One region of the Citrifermentans bemidjiense Bem genome, then DNA from elsewhere that is predicted to be linked to it. Evidence: riboswitches for the same ligand, from Rfam matches in the RefSeq annotation. Region 1 holds a riboswitch; the other holds the start of a gene.

Region 1 (7,400 bases):
CGAAGGTCATGGCGGCCATGGCAAGGGTGTTGGTGACGAAGGCGCGGTTTCTGAAGAGCTGGAGGTAGCCAGCCATCCCCTTCTCCTCGGCGACCTCCTCGCTCGAGCGGTCCCCCCCGCGCTCCGGGGTGCGCAAAAACCAAAGCGGCAGCGCCAGGAGCATGCCCGGCAGGCCCACCATGAGGAAGGCGGCATGCCAGCCGAAACGGTGCCCCAGGACACCCCCCAGGAGGTAACCCATGGCGCTCCCCACGGGAATAGCCACGTAAAACCAGGAAAGGATGCGGCCGCGCTGATCCTTCGGGAAGAAGTCGGCAATGAGCCCAGGGGACACGGTTCCGAAGCTTGCCTCCCCTACCCCGACGGTGGCCCGCGCCGAAAGAAGCGTGCGGTAGCCGGGCGCAAAGCCGGCGAGTACGGTGGCCAGGCTCCAGACGACGACGCCGGACGAGGCAAGCTTGACCCGGTCCCAGTGGTCCCCAAGCCAGCCGAAGACTGGGGCGATGACCATGTAGCTCAGCATGAAGGCGCTACCGAGAAGCCCCAGTTCGGTATCGCTGATGTTGAGGTCCGCCTTGATCAGGGGGAATACCGCGAAGAGGACCTGCCGGTCGATGTAGTTGAGCAGGTTGACCGCCAGGAGCAGTCCCAGCGCGTATCTTCGGTAGGAAAGAGGGATCTGTTCTGCCTGCATCCGTTTTCATCCTCCATAACTTCCATGACTTGCATAACATCCGGGGCCGGCGCCCCGGCAGGCGAGTGGTTTATAGCGCAGCCACGGCCGCGTGCGCTTTCTTGACGATCTCGGCCGGCTCCTCGAAGCGAAAATTAAGCGGCTCCCCGAAGGTCACGGTCACCCGCCCTCTTCGCGGCAGCCCCACCCGGTCCGGAGGAAGGATCTTGTCCGTGCCGCCGATCTTGACCGGCACCACTGGAACGCCCAATTCCTTGACGATGACGCCTAGCCCCGCCTGGAAGTCGTGCAGCTTCGCGTCGCGCGAGTGCTCCCCTTCGGGGAAGATCAGGGTGTTGAACCCATTGTCCGCGAGTCTCCCCATGAAGCGCACCGCGCCGCTGAAACCGCTGGTCTGCGGCAACGGGAAGAGGTTTAGTAAAAGCGTGCCGTACTCGTAGGTAAAGAGCTTCCAGAGGCGGATCAGGCCGCGGTCGGGGCCGAAGAAGAACTCCTCGTAGGCGGCTGTTGCGGTGCGGTAGCGGATCCTTCTCGGAAGCGAAAACATCAGCGAGGGCTGGTCGAAATACGCCAGGTGGTTGGAGATGAAGAGGACCGGCCCCTGCACTTTCTCCAGGCGCTCGGCGCCGCGCACCTCAAGCGTCGCGAAGAGGCGGTACAAAGGGTAGTTGAAAAGCGCGTCGGCAGTCATGCGTAGCGCCCGGACAAAAGGCGTGTTGGTCCAGAACCGGTAATGGCCGCGGTGCCCTGCCTTCTCGCGCCGGGAGATGATGCGGCGCAGGTCCGACACCCGCGTTTGCGGCCCGATCTGGGAGTCCTCGATATCCATCCGGTATTCCTGCTCCAGGTAGTTGACCAGTTCCAGCCGCCCAATCGAGGTAAGCCCCAGGTCGGCCACGAGGTACGATTCTTCCTTGATTTCGGCAGCGCCGGTCCCGGTCACCTTGGCCACGAGGTTGATGAGATGATCCCTTCCCGGCCCGGAGGCGTCTGTGGCGGCACCCTTTTTCACATGCTCCTTCACCTGGAATTTCTTCACCTTGAGCGTCGTGGTCTTCGGGAATTCCGGTTCGTCCCAAAGCGTGTAGCCGGTTATCTGATGCATGGCGTCCAATTGCGCGTTCGCCCGCGACAGTATCTCCTCGGGCCTTTGCGCCTTTTCGTCCAAGAGCAGTACGGCGTGCACCTCCTCCCCCGCCCCCCTGTCCAGCCCGATGACGCAGGACTCCTTCACCCCCGGGACCTTGTTGAGCACCGCCTCCAGTTCGTCCGGGTAGACGTTCACGCCGCCGCCGGTGACGATGAGTTCCTTCTCGCGCCCCTTGATGCTGAGCCAACCGTCCGGGGCGATCTCCCCCAAGTCGCCGGTCCTGAACCACCCTTCGGCGTTGAACGCGGCCCGGGTCGCCGCTTCGTTTTGGTAGTAGCCGGAGAAGACGTTGTCGCCGCGCACCACCACTTCCTTCCCATCCAGCCTGAGCTCCACCCCCGGCAGCGCCGGCCCCACAGAACCTGCCAGCTGCCGCTCCATGGTATTGACGCAAAGGACGGGCGAGCACTCGGTCAGGCCATATCCCTCAAGCACGGTGAACCCCATGGAATCCCAGAAGCGGAAGACGTCGGGGTCGAGCGGCGCCCCCCCGGAGACGAAGACGGTGAAGTTCTTGCCGAACTTTCGCTGCACCGGGAAAAAGAGCTTGGCCCGCTGCGGCTTGGAAAGCCGTTGCGCGAAGCCGGAGAGCGAGGCGAACACCTTGGAGAGCCCCTTTTCCGCCAGCTCGCGCTCGATGGTCGTCTTCAAAAGCTGCATCAGGCGCGGCACCGACATGATGACGTAGATGTCCTCTTCCGCTAACGCCTCCATGATGGCCGAGGGCTTCAGGGTGCGGGGGTAGACGATGGCTGCCCCCTGGTAAAGCGGCGTGAAAAAGCCACCCATCTGTTCGAACATGTGCGACAGCGGCAAAAGCGACAGGAAGGTGAACTCAGGGGTGATGATGGGGACCTGCTGGTTGATCTGCTTGATGTTGGACACCAGGTTCTTGTGGGTGAGGATCACCCCCTTGGGATTACCCGTGGTCCCGGAGGTATAGATGAGCTGCGCCATGTCATCGGGAGCAGGAGCGGCCGTGTCCGCGATCGGCTCCACCCCCTCCAGCAGGTACTGCAGGTCTTCCAGCAGGAGGATTTCCCCTTCGTCGATCCTCTCCGGTTTGAACCGGCTCTGCAGCACGATGCGGGCCTGGGTCAACTGCCGGATCGAGTCGGCGCGCCCGCGCTCGGACATAAAGTCGACCGGTACCGCGACGGCGCCGCGCATGATGATCCCCCAGTAGGCGACCGCCCACCAAGAGGAGTTCGGCCCCCAGAGGAGCACCCGGTCGCCGGGGACCACCCCGTTGCGGGCCAGAAGCGAAGCCATCTTGAGGGAAAGGTCGTACAGCTCGCGGTAGGAAACCGGCAGCCGCCTGACCCCGGTGCGGTTGACCAGGGCTGTCTTGTCGCCGCGCTTGGGGAAGCTATGGAATAGATCAGCCAGTGTCTGCATGGGATGCTCCCTATATCGATAATCGACCGGTCACTGGGGATACTATCTGGTGGAATCAACAATGTACAAGGCAGGTACAACACGGCGTAATGCTCTCATCTGCTGCATCTTCACGACTGAGCATTGTCACATGATCGGGCGGCTTTGGCAACCGGTTGGCTGTGGATGCTGAAAATAAAAAAGCCGCCCCCTTTCGAGGACGGCTTTTCTTTCAGTCTGAATTTGTATGGATCAGGCTGTCTTGGCTTTGGCGGCCCTGGCGCCGGCTTCCCTGGGAGCCTTAGCGGCCTTCGCCGGTTTTGCGGGCTTGGCCGGCTTGGCCGGTTTGGCGGGTTTGGCGGGTTTGGCGGGAGCGACTTTTTTCGCTTCGATGTTGGCCATGCGCACCCCGCGCGCCTTAGCGAGGTTGTCAGCGAGCCCGCGGTCCAGCGCCATCTTGCGCCTGGCGTCGGAATAATTCTTTGCGGCGAGCGGTTGTTTCCCGGGAATTGAGAACTGTTTCTTGTACTCGCCCGGTTTCATGCCGTGCGCGGTGTTCAAGTGTCTCGCCAGGGTCTTGAAACCGCCCTTGCCGCAGATCATGCAAACTACCTCGCCTTTTCTGAATGCCTCTTTTACCGTCAGAGAAGTTTTAGTTTCCTCAGATCCCTCTACAGGCTCGCCTGCTTCAAGGTTTTTGAGAGCGGTATGAACTTTACCGATCTCGAATATCAGCTGATCTGAGGTCATCGGAGTGCTTGACGCATGTGACGCTACAATTTGAGCCGCGATCTCTACCAAGGTTGCCATTGACTGTCCCTCCATAGATCATTATCTGCCTTGACATAGTATTGGCAGGTAATTCCGCTTTGTCAATGAGGGTATTACTAAAAGTATCATCTTCTCTCAGTTGGACTGTTTTTGATGCCAATGATTGCACAGCTGAAGTTACCAAAGCGACCTTGCGACTTACTGCAAACGACGAGGTACAGTCACGAGGACTGGGTTAACCGCTGCCTAAAGTTATCCTCTTGGTGACCGAAAGATTCCATAACGCTGCTATCCACCCATTCCCCGGTTTGCAGCGATTGCTCCGCCAACGTCATGGGCGAATAAAAACCTATCCAACGCGTCAAGTTTACCGTTGACAGAAGTGGAGCGATTCAGTATTAATATGGACATCGAAAAGGAGCGGCTGCTCCTGGACAAACAATTTAATAGCACTAACTTATCACGAGCGACCGAGGGACTGGCCCTACGACGTCGCGGCAACCTCCCGTAAGGGAAGGTGCCAAATCCAGCGAAGCGGCGACGCTTCGGAAGATAAGGAAGCGCGGACCTACTATAGAAAAGTCCCCTTCCGACCCCGGAAGGGGACTTTTTCCTATTGGAGGCAAAGAAAAAATGAAGATCGCAACCGAAGCAGCACAGATAGGCCTGCAGCGCGACACCCGCACCGGAGCGGTGACCGTCCCCATCTACCAGACCGCCACCTTCCGCCATCCCGGTCTTGGTCAGAGCACCGGCTACGACTACAGCAGGTCGGGCAACCCCACGCGCCAGGCGTTAGAGGAAGGGCTCGCCGTCCTGGAGGGAGGGTGCCGCGGCTTCGCCTACGCCTCGGGGATGGCCGCCATCACGAGCCTCATGTTCCTCTTCAAGCAGGGGGACCACCTGATAGTAACCGAGGACCTCTACGGCGGGAGCTACCGGCTTTTCGAGAAGCTGTTCCAGCAGTTCGGGCTCAGCTTCAGCTACGTCGACACGAGCGACATCGAACTGGTGCGCCAGGCCATCCGGCCCAACACCCGCGCGCTCTTCGTAGAGTCCCTCACCAACCCGCTTTTGAAGGTGGCCGACGTCGAGAAACTTGCGGCACTCTGCAAAGAGCGCGACATGCTCTGCATCGTGGACAACACCTTCCTGACTCCGTATCTCTTGCGCTGTCTGGACCTTGGCGCCGACATCACCGTCTATTCCGGGAGCAAGTACCTGGCCGGCCACAACGACACCGTCTGCGGCCTGGTGGCAGTAAAGGACCCGGCGCTTGCCGAGCAGGTCTACTTCCACCAGAACGGCGCCGGCGCCGTCCTAGGCCCGCAGGATTCCTGGCTAACCGTCAGGGGGATCAAGACCCTCACCATCCGGATGGACCGGCAGCAGGAAAACGCCCTTGCCATAGCGCAGTGGTTGACCCTCCACCCGCAAGTCGCGAAGGTGCATTACCCCGGTCTTCCCGATCATCCCGGCCACGAGCTGATGAAACAGCGCGGCAAAGGTTTCGGCGCCATGATCGCCTTCGAAGTGACTGAGCCGCACCTGGTCAACACGCTGTTGATGAAGACCCGTCTGATCTCCTTCGCCGAGAGCCTGGGGGGCGTCGAGAGCCTGATCACCTTCCCCGCGGTGCAGACCCACGCGGACATCGAGCCGGAGACGCTGAAGCGGCTCGGCATAAACCATTTACTGCTCCGCCTTTCGGTGGGGATAGAAGACAAGGACGACCTGATCGCCGACCTGGCGCAGGCGTTCGCAGGAGGAGAACCGGAATGAAATTCGCGACCGAACTGATACACGGCGGAGCCCCGATTGACCCGGAGCACGGCTCCCTGAGCCACCCCATCTACCTGAGCTCCACCTTTGCCCAGCGCTCCATGGAGCACTTCGGCAGGTACGACTACTCCCGCTCGGGGAACCCCACCCGCGAGGCGCTCGAAGAGGCGGTGGCCGGGCTTGAGAAAGGCGCCGTCGGCCTTGCCTTCGCCTCCGGCATGGCAGCCATCTCCTCCACCCTGCTCATCTTCGCGCCGGGCGACCATCTGGTTGTCTGCGAAGACGTCTACGGCGGGACCTTCCGCGCCCTCACCACCGTATTGAAGGGTTGGGGGTTGAACGCCACCTTCGTCGACGCGACCGATACGGCCGCTATCGCCGCCGCCATCAGGCCCGAGACCAAGGCGCTCTACCTGGAGACCCCCTCCAACCCGCTCATCAAGATCACCGACCTAAAGGGAGCCGCGGCGCTCGCCAAGGAGAAGGGGATCCTCACCATCGTCGACAACACCTTCATGACCCCGTACTTGCAGCGCCCGCTGGAACTTGGGTGCGACATCGTGCTCCACAGCGGCACCAAGTTCCTGAACGGCCACTCCGACGTCCTCTGCGGCTTCGCCGTCGCCAAGGACCCGGCAGTAGGCCAAAGGATCCGCTTCATCCAGAACGCCTTCGGCGCCGTCCTCGGGCCGCAGGACTGCTGGCTGGTTTTGCGCGGACTGAAAACCTTGAAGGTGCGCATGGAAGAGCACCAGGCAAGCGCCAAGGTGATCGTCTCCTGGCTCAAAGAGCAGAAGGAAGTGGCGAAGATTTACTACCCCGGGCTTCCCGAGCATCCCGGCTACGAGATCCACAACGCCCAGTCCGCCGGCCCGGGCGCCGTACTTTCCTTCGAGTTGTCCAGTTATGAAGTGACCAGGAAGCTACTGGAAGGGGTGAAATTGTCCGCATTCGCCGTGAGCCTGGGAGGGGTGGAAAGCATCCTCTCCTACCCCGCCAAGATGTCGCACGCCGCCATGCCCCCCGCCGAGCGCGAGGCCAGGGGAATCAAGGACACGCTGGTGCGTCTGTCGGTAGGGTTAGAGGACCCCGAGGACCTGATCGCCGACATGGAGAGTTCCCTTAGATAAGCTGCAGGCGGAAAACCGAAAGGCGGAACGCAGAGGTCACGGAGGTCCACGGAGGTCCACGGAGGTCCACGGAGGTCACCGAGGTTTTTGTGGTAAACCCAAAAGCCTCTTTATCTCGTTCCCAAGGTCCACCTTGGGAACGCAAGGCCTGCCTGAAGCTCCAGCTTCACATAGATCAAAGCTGGAGCTTTTCTCCGCATTGGGTTCCCAAGCTGGAGCTAGGGAACCAGAAAAAGCTAAAAGCCGTTCGCTTTTATCCCTTTCATCCGCCTTGGTCGTATTTAGTCTTTCCTCTGTGTACCTCTGTGTCCCTCTGTGGTGAGTGCCTTTTAGCATAAAAAAAAGCCCGGGATCTCCGGGCTTTTTTTTATGATTGCACAATCTGTACTTACCGCCTCACCGTCTCCACTTGAAGCTGACCGTCTTGACGCCGGGGATGGCTTTCTGGAATATGGCGAGCCCTTCTTCCGTGATGCTGTTGCCGCTGCTGGTGAGC
Region 2 (7,400 bases), 2.1 Mb from region 1:
AAGGGGATCGGAATCTGGAAAGAGAAGCTGCGCTGGATCGCGGAGCACGGCGGCATGGCCCTCTTGATCACCCACCCCGATTACATGAACTTCGACGGCAACCGGCAGTTCGACGAGTATCACTGTGAACTCTACCGGGAGCTTTTGGAGCACATAAGGACTGAGTACCAAGGTGAGTACTGTCATCTCCTCCCTCATGAAATCGCCTCATTCTGGACCGAGCGTGTCGCCTTACGGTAACCGGGCGGGCGCCCCTTATGCGCCAGCGCCTGTGGGCGACAGGGGCGGATCTGACCCGGTCCCCGGAGGTGGCGCATGAGGCCCGTTTTGTGGTTGAACCTCCTCTACGCGGCTGTCATCGCAGCCATCGCCCTTTCCCACCGGATAGGCGCCGACCGCTTCTGGCCCGGCGCCTTGAACCTCTACCTCCCTCAGGTTATGTGGGCACTGCCTGGCATCATCCTGCTGCCGGTTACCTGGAAAGCCGAGCGTCCCTGGGTTTGGCTCCCCCTTTGTGCCCTCATGTGGGTCATCGGCCCGGTGATGGGGTACAACTGGCCCCTGAACCGGGAGAAGGGGGAAGTGTCGGGGACCCCGCTCAGGGTGATGACCTGGAACATCAAGTACGGAAAGCATGACCTCATGCCGCTGGTGGAGGAACTGGAGCGCAGCCGCCCCGACATCGTCCTTTTCCAGGATGCGGTGCGCGCCGGGGCTGGTCCATTGGCGGGGTACTTCAAGGATTGGCACCTGCTCAGCCAGGGGCGATACCTGATCGCCAGCAGGTATCCCCTCTCGGCGGCCGAGGTTTTCGAGCTCCCCTACTCGGGGCGGAGTAAGGAGTACCTCCTGCGCTGCAAGGTGCGGGTCGGTTCCTCGGAAATATCGCTTTACGACGTCCACTTCAAGACCCCGCGCCGAAGCTTGAACGCCTTCCGGAAAGCGAAGCAAGGTCCCTGGTATATCCCGGATGCGGTGGAAAGGTTCGAGGACAACGTGACGCTGCGGCTCATCCAGGCCAGGACTGTCGCCGGATACCTCTCCCGCGAGAAGGGGCCGGTGCTGGTGGCGGGGGACCTGAATTCGCCCGACTCTTCCCTTGTCTGCCGCACGCTCAGGGAGGCGGGGCTGGCGGACGCTTTCGCCGCGGCCGGAGAGGGGTACGGCTACACCTACGGGCATTTCCTTTTGAAAAACAGGATTCCCTTGCTGCGCGTTTCCTGGATGCGCATCGACCACGTCATGACCAACTCCTGGCTCACCGCTTCCCGCTGCCGGGTCGGGACCGGCAGGGCGTCGGACCACCGGCCCGTGATCGCCGATTTTTTACTAAAGAATTCCCCGTAGTTGTCGTGGAGTTCCCCCACTTGTAATTGCACTTTTCAACCGAGCATGCTAGTTATGGTCGGTCTAACGAACAAGCGATCGGGCCGCCTGCGCGCCCGGACTGGAGTCTTTCAGCATGCTCATCCTCACCCTCAACTGCCGGAGCTTTTCCGTGCAGTATCAACTTTTCGACTGGGGGCAAAACCGCACCCTGGCCAGCGGGAACGTGGAGCGGATCGTCATCGGGGATACCTTCCTCATCCACAAGGTCCCCGGCAAGGAGCCCAGGCAGCTTGACGCCGACTGCGCCGATCACACCCAGGCGCTGCAATTCGTGTTGGACACGCTGACCGACGCGAAGGACGGGGTGCTCCCTGATGTAGCAAGCATCCGCGCCATCGGGCACCGCGTGGTTCATGGGGGAGAGAGGTTCACCAGGTCGGTGCTGATAGATGACGACGTCGTCGCGGCCATCAAGGAGACCGCGAACCTCGCCCCGCTGCACAACACCCCGAACTTGGCCGGCATCCGGGCAGCGCAGGAGCTCTTGCCCGACCTGCCGCAGGTCGCCATCTTCGACACCGCCTTCCACCAGACCATGCCGGAAAAAGCCTATATCTACCCACTTCCCTACGACTGGTACAAGCAGCACGGCATCAGGCGCTACGGCTTCCACGGGCAGTCACACCTCCATGCCGCCAGGAGGGGGGCCGCGCTCGCCGGGGTTCCCCTGGAGCGCTGCAACCTGGTGACGGTGCACACCGGCAACGGCGTGTCGCTCTGCGCGCTGAAAAACGGGGTCTCGGTCGATACCAGCATGGGGCTCACGCCGCTGGAAGGGGTGATGATGGGGACCCGCTGCGGCGACATAGACGCGGGGATCGTCCCGTTCATGATCAACGAGGCGGGCATCTCGGCGACGGACATGGATCTCTTCCTGAACCAGAAGAGCGGGCTCGCGGGGATAGTGGGGCGCCGGGTGAGCCGCAGGACGGTGGTGGACGAGGCGGTGGTGGGAGACGCACGTTGCCAGCTGGCTCTCGACATGGAGTCCTACCGTCTGCGCAAGTACATAGGGGCCTACATCGCCGTGATCGGCAAGCCCGACGCCATCGTCTTCACCTACGGCGAGGGGTGGGAGGACTGGCCGGTCCGGGGTATGGCGCTCAAGGGGATGGAACAGTTCGGCATCGAGGTGGACCTGAAGCGGGACGAGGAGGCCTTGCGGGGCGAGCGGGAGATGCTGATCAGCGCCGACAGCTCCAAGGTCAAGGTGTTTGCCCTTCCCAGCGGCGAGGAGATGATGCTCAACGAAGACGTGGCCGCCATTATGGGGTGGCCGGTGCGCGAGGCGGGTGCTGCCTAGACCTTGACCCGGTCCAGGAAGGACTCGACCAGCGGGGTGAAGGTCTGGTGCTCCAAAAGGAAGGCGTCGTGGCCGTAGGCCGAGGTGATCAGGTGGTACTCGACCTGTTTTCCCAGCGTCTTGAGTGATGCGACCATCTCCTCGGTCTGCGCCGGCGGGTAGAGCCAGTCCGAGGTGAAGGCGAAGAACTGGATCGGGGCGGTAACCGGCGCGAAGGCTTCCTCCAGCGATTCGCACCCCGAGGCGACGTCGTAGAGGTCGAGCGCCTTGGCGAGGTAGAGGAAGGAGTTGGCGTCGAAGCGGTCCACGAAGTTGTAGCCGTTGTAGGTCAGGTAGCGTTCCACCTCGAACTGCCCGAAGAAGTCGAACTGCCCGTCGCGGGCGGAGAAGCGGCGGTCGAACTTGGCCGTCATCGATTCGTCCGAGAGGAAGGTGATGTGCCCGATGCCGCGGGCTAAAGCCAGGCCGTCCTTGGGGTTCTTCCGGTATTCCCCTTTTTTCCAGTTAGGGTCGTTGAAGATGGCCCAGCGCGCCACGGCGTTCAGCGAGATGGCCTGCGCCGAAGGGCGCGGCGTCGTGGCGAGCACCACGGCCGAGCCTACCCGCTCCGGGAACTGGGTCGCCCACTCCAGGGCCTGCATCCCCCCCATGCTCCCCCCCAGCACGCAGAAAAGCTTCCCGATTCCGAGCCGGTCCATGAGCAGGGCCTGGGCCTTCACCATGTCGCGCACCGTGATCACCGGGAAGGCCAGGTTGTAGCGCTTGCCGGTCTTCGGGTTGATCGAGGTGGGGCCGGTGGAGCCGAAGCAGGAGCCGATCACGTTGGAGCAGATCACGAAGTAGCGGTCGGTGTCCAAAAGGGCGCCGGGGCCGACGATTTCGTCCCACCAGCCCGCGCGCTTCTCGTCTTCGCTGTAGCGACCGGCCAAGTGCGCGCTGCCGGTCCAGGCATGGGTCACCAGGATGGCGTTCGAGCGCGACTCGTTCAAGGTGCCGTAGGTCTCGTAGGCTATGTCGATCGGCCCCAGGATACGCCCGCTTTCCAGCCGCAGTTCCGTATCGAAGGTGGCGATCTGTTCTGTCACTATGCCGTAGGACATGTTTCTCTCTTAAATGATGCGCCGCATGCAGCAGGTATTAAAAAAGCCCCGTCTCGGTATGAGAGAAGGGGCTTTTGTGGTGATGGAGCTAAAGCGCCTTTCTCATCTTCGCCTTTCGGCAGGATTTAGCACCTGTCGCCCATTTCTGGGCCGGTTGCTGTGGCTTCGCAGGGCCTTTCCCTCCACCACTCTAGATAAGCAGGTCTTTTTATTCAATTGTGGCTGCAGGATAAGGGAGCCGTTTATATTTGTCAACGGCAAACTTGCCCGGCGGTTTACAAGTCGTTACGGTATTTCACCAGCAGGTAAAAGCAGACTACCCCACCAACGGCCATCAGCGCGTCGCGCCCCCACGGTATGGGCTTGTCCAGCCCGGAGTAGATCAGGGGATCGAGGAAGGCGCTGGTGAGGAGCGTCACTGCGGCCAGGGAGAGGAGCTTTTTCACGAGGCGATCGCCTTGAAGACGGCGCTGAAGTCCTGGTCCGAGAACCCTTGCGACCTCGCCCTTTTGAAGCTTTCATTGGCGGCGGAGGCGGAAAAAAGCGGCTGCCCCAACTGATCCCCGAGCGCCACGGCGAGGCGCATGTCCTTTTGCATGTGCTTGAGGGGAAAGGCCGTGGCGAAGTTTTCCTGCCCGATCTGCGCCCCCTTCAGCTTGAACATCGGGTTCGCCATGGCGCCGGCGTCGATGACGTCCAATAGGTCGCTGCATTCGAGCCCCGCCTTGTCAGCGAGCGCGAGCCCCTCGCAGAAGATGGTCATCATCCCTCCCATGACCATGTTGACGATGAGCTTCATCTGCGCGCCGCGCCCCACCTCGCCAAGATAAAGGCTTTTCTTTCCCATCTTTTCGAAGAGCGGGAGCGCCTGATCGAAGAGCCCCCGGTCGCCTGCGGCGAGGATGATCAGGGTGCCGTCCTCGGCCGGCTTCTTGCTGCCGGAAACGGGAGCTTCCAGGAACCTCCCACCCTTGCCGGTCACGGCAGCGCCGATCTCCTGCGCCGTCGCGGCGTCGACCGTCGACATGTCGACGTAACCCCTTCCGGCGCCGATCCCTTCCAGCGCGCCTTCAGGGCCGAAGCAGACCGCGTGTGCCGCTGCCGGGTCGGCCAGCATGGCGATGGTGACGCTGCAGGAGGAGGTCACCTCGGCGGGGGTGGCGGCAACCGTGGCCCCGAGCGCCGCGAACTCGGCGCACTTTTCCTGCGACCGGTTCCAGACCGTCACCTTGAAACCCGCCTTGAGCAGGTTTTTGGCCATCGCGCTTCCCATGATCCCCAATCCTAAAAATCCGTATTGTTCCATCTTCTTCTCCTTGGAAATAGATTTATCGACTGCTATCTCTTCGATGCCAGCGCCGCCGGGCGCCACTTGCGCACCGAGTTTATCAGAAAGAGCGCCTCCGCATGGCCGCACCCCCCCGGTCGGACGCCGCCGCGTCCACCGATGGGCGCGAGTCGCCGCAGTAGAAAGGGCTGTCATGGGGCGGGAAGGGGGCCTGGAAGCGGCTTTGGTAGACCTCGCCCGCCGGCGCGTAGAAGCTGTAGCCATGCAGGTATGCGGGGGAGACCGCGGTCAAGGCGATCCAACCGGGCAGAGCCCGGCGATGGGGCAGGCTACGCACTTCAAGTGGTCCTTGCCGTCGCAACCCTCGGAGATCCCCAGGTGGCAGATGGAGAAGTCGTATTTGACCGGGTCCGCCGGGTCGAGCTCGCGCAGCGCCGCGGTGATCTCGCGCGCCATGCGCCAGTCCGCCTGCTTGCGGGCGGTGAAGCCCAGAAGCCTGCAGATGCGCTGGATATGCGCGTCCACGGGGATGACCAACTGGTCCGGCCTGATCCCCTTCCAGATCCCCAGGTCGATGCCGTCGGCCGGCCGCACCATCCACCGAAGGTACATGCAGAGCCTTTTGCAGGCGCTACCCGAGGCGGGGGAGGGAAAGAAGAAGGGGAAGTAGGAGTCGGCGGGGGGAGTGGCGGCGCCGAAGACGGGGGTGAAGTCGAGGGACTTCACCGCCTCGCTGAACCCGGAGAGGGTCCCGGTCAGGTCCTCCTCCCCTTGGACGTGGAACTGGAGCAGCCACCCCTCCACGGACCCCGCCTGCTCCAGCATGGTGCGGCAGGCGAAAAGGAGCGCGCAGAGGTCGCGGGCGTCGTTGAAGCGGTGCTTGAAACCGGCGAAGAGCCGGGAGCCTTGCTCCGGCTCTAACCGCTCGACGAAGCGGCGCGGGGAATCCCCCATCCGGTCGAAGATCCAGGCGAGGTTCTTCTTGATTATCTTGACGTTGCCGTAGGCGAACGAGGAGGCGATGAGGCCGGCGATCTCCTGGTCCCGCGGGTCGGCATAGCGGTGGCAGAACGAAAGCGGGTCGTTGGCGAGGTGCTCCTGCGAGCGGACGGCGTAAAGTGAATCGAGTACGGTTTTAAGTTCCAGCGAGCTTCTCATTGGCGCAGCGCTCCCAGCTGTTATGGACAATCCTTTTGAACCTGCTAAGTTATCATAGTGCTAAATCAGCTTAAAGGAAAAAGGGGGTGCAACACATGAGACTTGCAGAACTCTTTCCAGAGGGGGGACGAGGCATCATCGCCACCGCTGACGCGGCAGGCGTGGTCAACCAGGCGGTCTTCGCCATACCTCATGTAGTGGACGAGCAGACGCTGGCCTGGGGCTTCAGCGAGGGGCGCACGATCGCCAACTTGAGGGAGAACCCGCACGCGAGCTACCTTTACCTCGCACCGTCCAGGGGATACAACGGCTGGAGATTGACCTTGACCATGGCCGAGGAAGCCGGCGAGGGGGAAATGCTGGAGAACATCAGGGAAAGGACGGCGCAGGTGGCGAGCCCTCAGGCGAGCGCTGCGGTGACCCGGGTGGCCTACTTCAAGGTGGAAGAGGTGCGCCCCCTGATGTGACTAGCGCTTGGGCGGGGTCTCCAGGATGAAGGTCACCGGACCGTCGTTCACCAGGGAGACCTCCATATCAGCCTGAAAGATCCCGCTTTGCACCGGCACCCCCCGCTCCCATACCTGTCCCATGAAGTAGCTGTAAAGGCGGTTCGCCTCCTCGGGGGCCGCGGCGGTGTCGAAGGAAGGGCGGCGCCCCTTGGAGCAGTTGCCGGCCAGGGTGAACTGGGAAACGGCGAGCATCTCCCCCTTCACCTCTGGCAGCGCCAGGTTCATCTTCCCCTCGTTGTCAGCAAAAATCCTCAGGTTGACGATCTTTTCCGCCATCCAGTCCGCCTGGGCGCAGCCGTCGCCGATCTCGACGCCCAAGAGCACCAGGACGCCCTTCCCGATCTCGCCGACCACCCTCCCCTCAACCGAGACCTTCGCTTCTTTCACCCGCTGGATTACTGCCTTCACGAAAAAACCTCCTGCAAAAGCTCTTGATAAATCTGTTCCGCCTCGGGCGAAAAGGGGACGAAGACCACCTTTTTCAGGTCCGGATAGCCCTCCAGTGCGGCCTTTGCCTCTTCCAGCGCGATCCTGCAGGCGAGGCGCATCGGGTAGCCGTAGACCCCGGCGCTGATGGCCGGGAAGGCGATGCTGGAGAGCCCATTTTCGTGGGCCAGGCGGCAGGCGTTGCGGTAGCAGGAGCGAAGGAGTTC

What was found. Region 1 has a riboswitch for S-adenosylmethionine ahead of GBEM_RS11110 (trans-sulfuration enzyme family protein). Riboswitches for the same ligand answer to the same signal wherever they lie in the genome.
Region 2: another riboswitch for S-adenosylmethionine. It lies ahead of metX (homoserine O-acetyltransferase MetX); the one in region 1 lies ahead of GBEM_RS11110 (trans-sulfuration enzyme family protein).

Annotation. Positions count from the first base shown of each region.
Region 1 covers NC_011146.1:2,576,622-2,584,021, forward strand. Annotated here, with positions in the region: gene GBEM_RS11095 (spinster family MFS transporter) at 1-694, opposite strand, end outside; gene GBEM_RS11100 (AMP-binding protein) at 765-3,242, opposite strand; gene GBEM_RS11105 (MucR family transcriptional regulator) at 3,474-4,031, opposite strand; SAM riboswitch class I at 4,447-4,551, shown strand; gene GBEM_RS11110 (trans-sulfuration enzyme family protein) at 4,626-5,774, shown strand; gene GBEM_RS11115 (trans-sulfuration enzyme family protein) at 5,771-6,904, shown strand; gene GBEM_RS11120 (molecular chaperone DnaJ) at 7,301-7,400, opposite strand, start outside.
Region 2 covers NC_011146.1:428,452-435,851, forward strand. Annotated here, with positions in the region: gene GBEM_RS01715 (polysaccharide deacetylase family protein) at 1-240, shown strand, start outside; gene GBEM_RS01720 (endonuclease/exonuclease/phosphatase family protein) at 316-1,347, shown strand; gene GBEM_RS01725 (acetate kinase) at 1,463-2,692, shown strand; gene metX (homoserine O-acetyltransferase MetX) at 2,689-3,792, opposite strand; SAM riboswitch class I at 3,892-3,993, opposite strand; gene GBEM_RS21370 (hypothetical protein) at 4,068-4,238, opposite strand; gene GBEM_RS01735 (NAD(P)-dependent oxidoreductase) at 4,235-5,098, opposite strand; gene GBEM_RS01740 (hypothetical protein) at 5,181-5,372, opposite strand; gene GBEM_RS01745 (TIGR02757 family protein) at 5,369-6,238, opposite strand; gene GBEM_RS01750 (pyridoxamine 5'-phosphate oxidase family protein) at 6,334-6,705, shown strand; gene dtd (D-aminoacyl-tRNA deacylase) at 6,706-7,155, opposite strand; gene GBEM_RS01760 (O-acetyl-ADP-ribose deacetylase) at 7,152-7,400, opposite strand, start outside.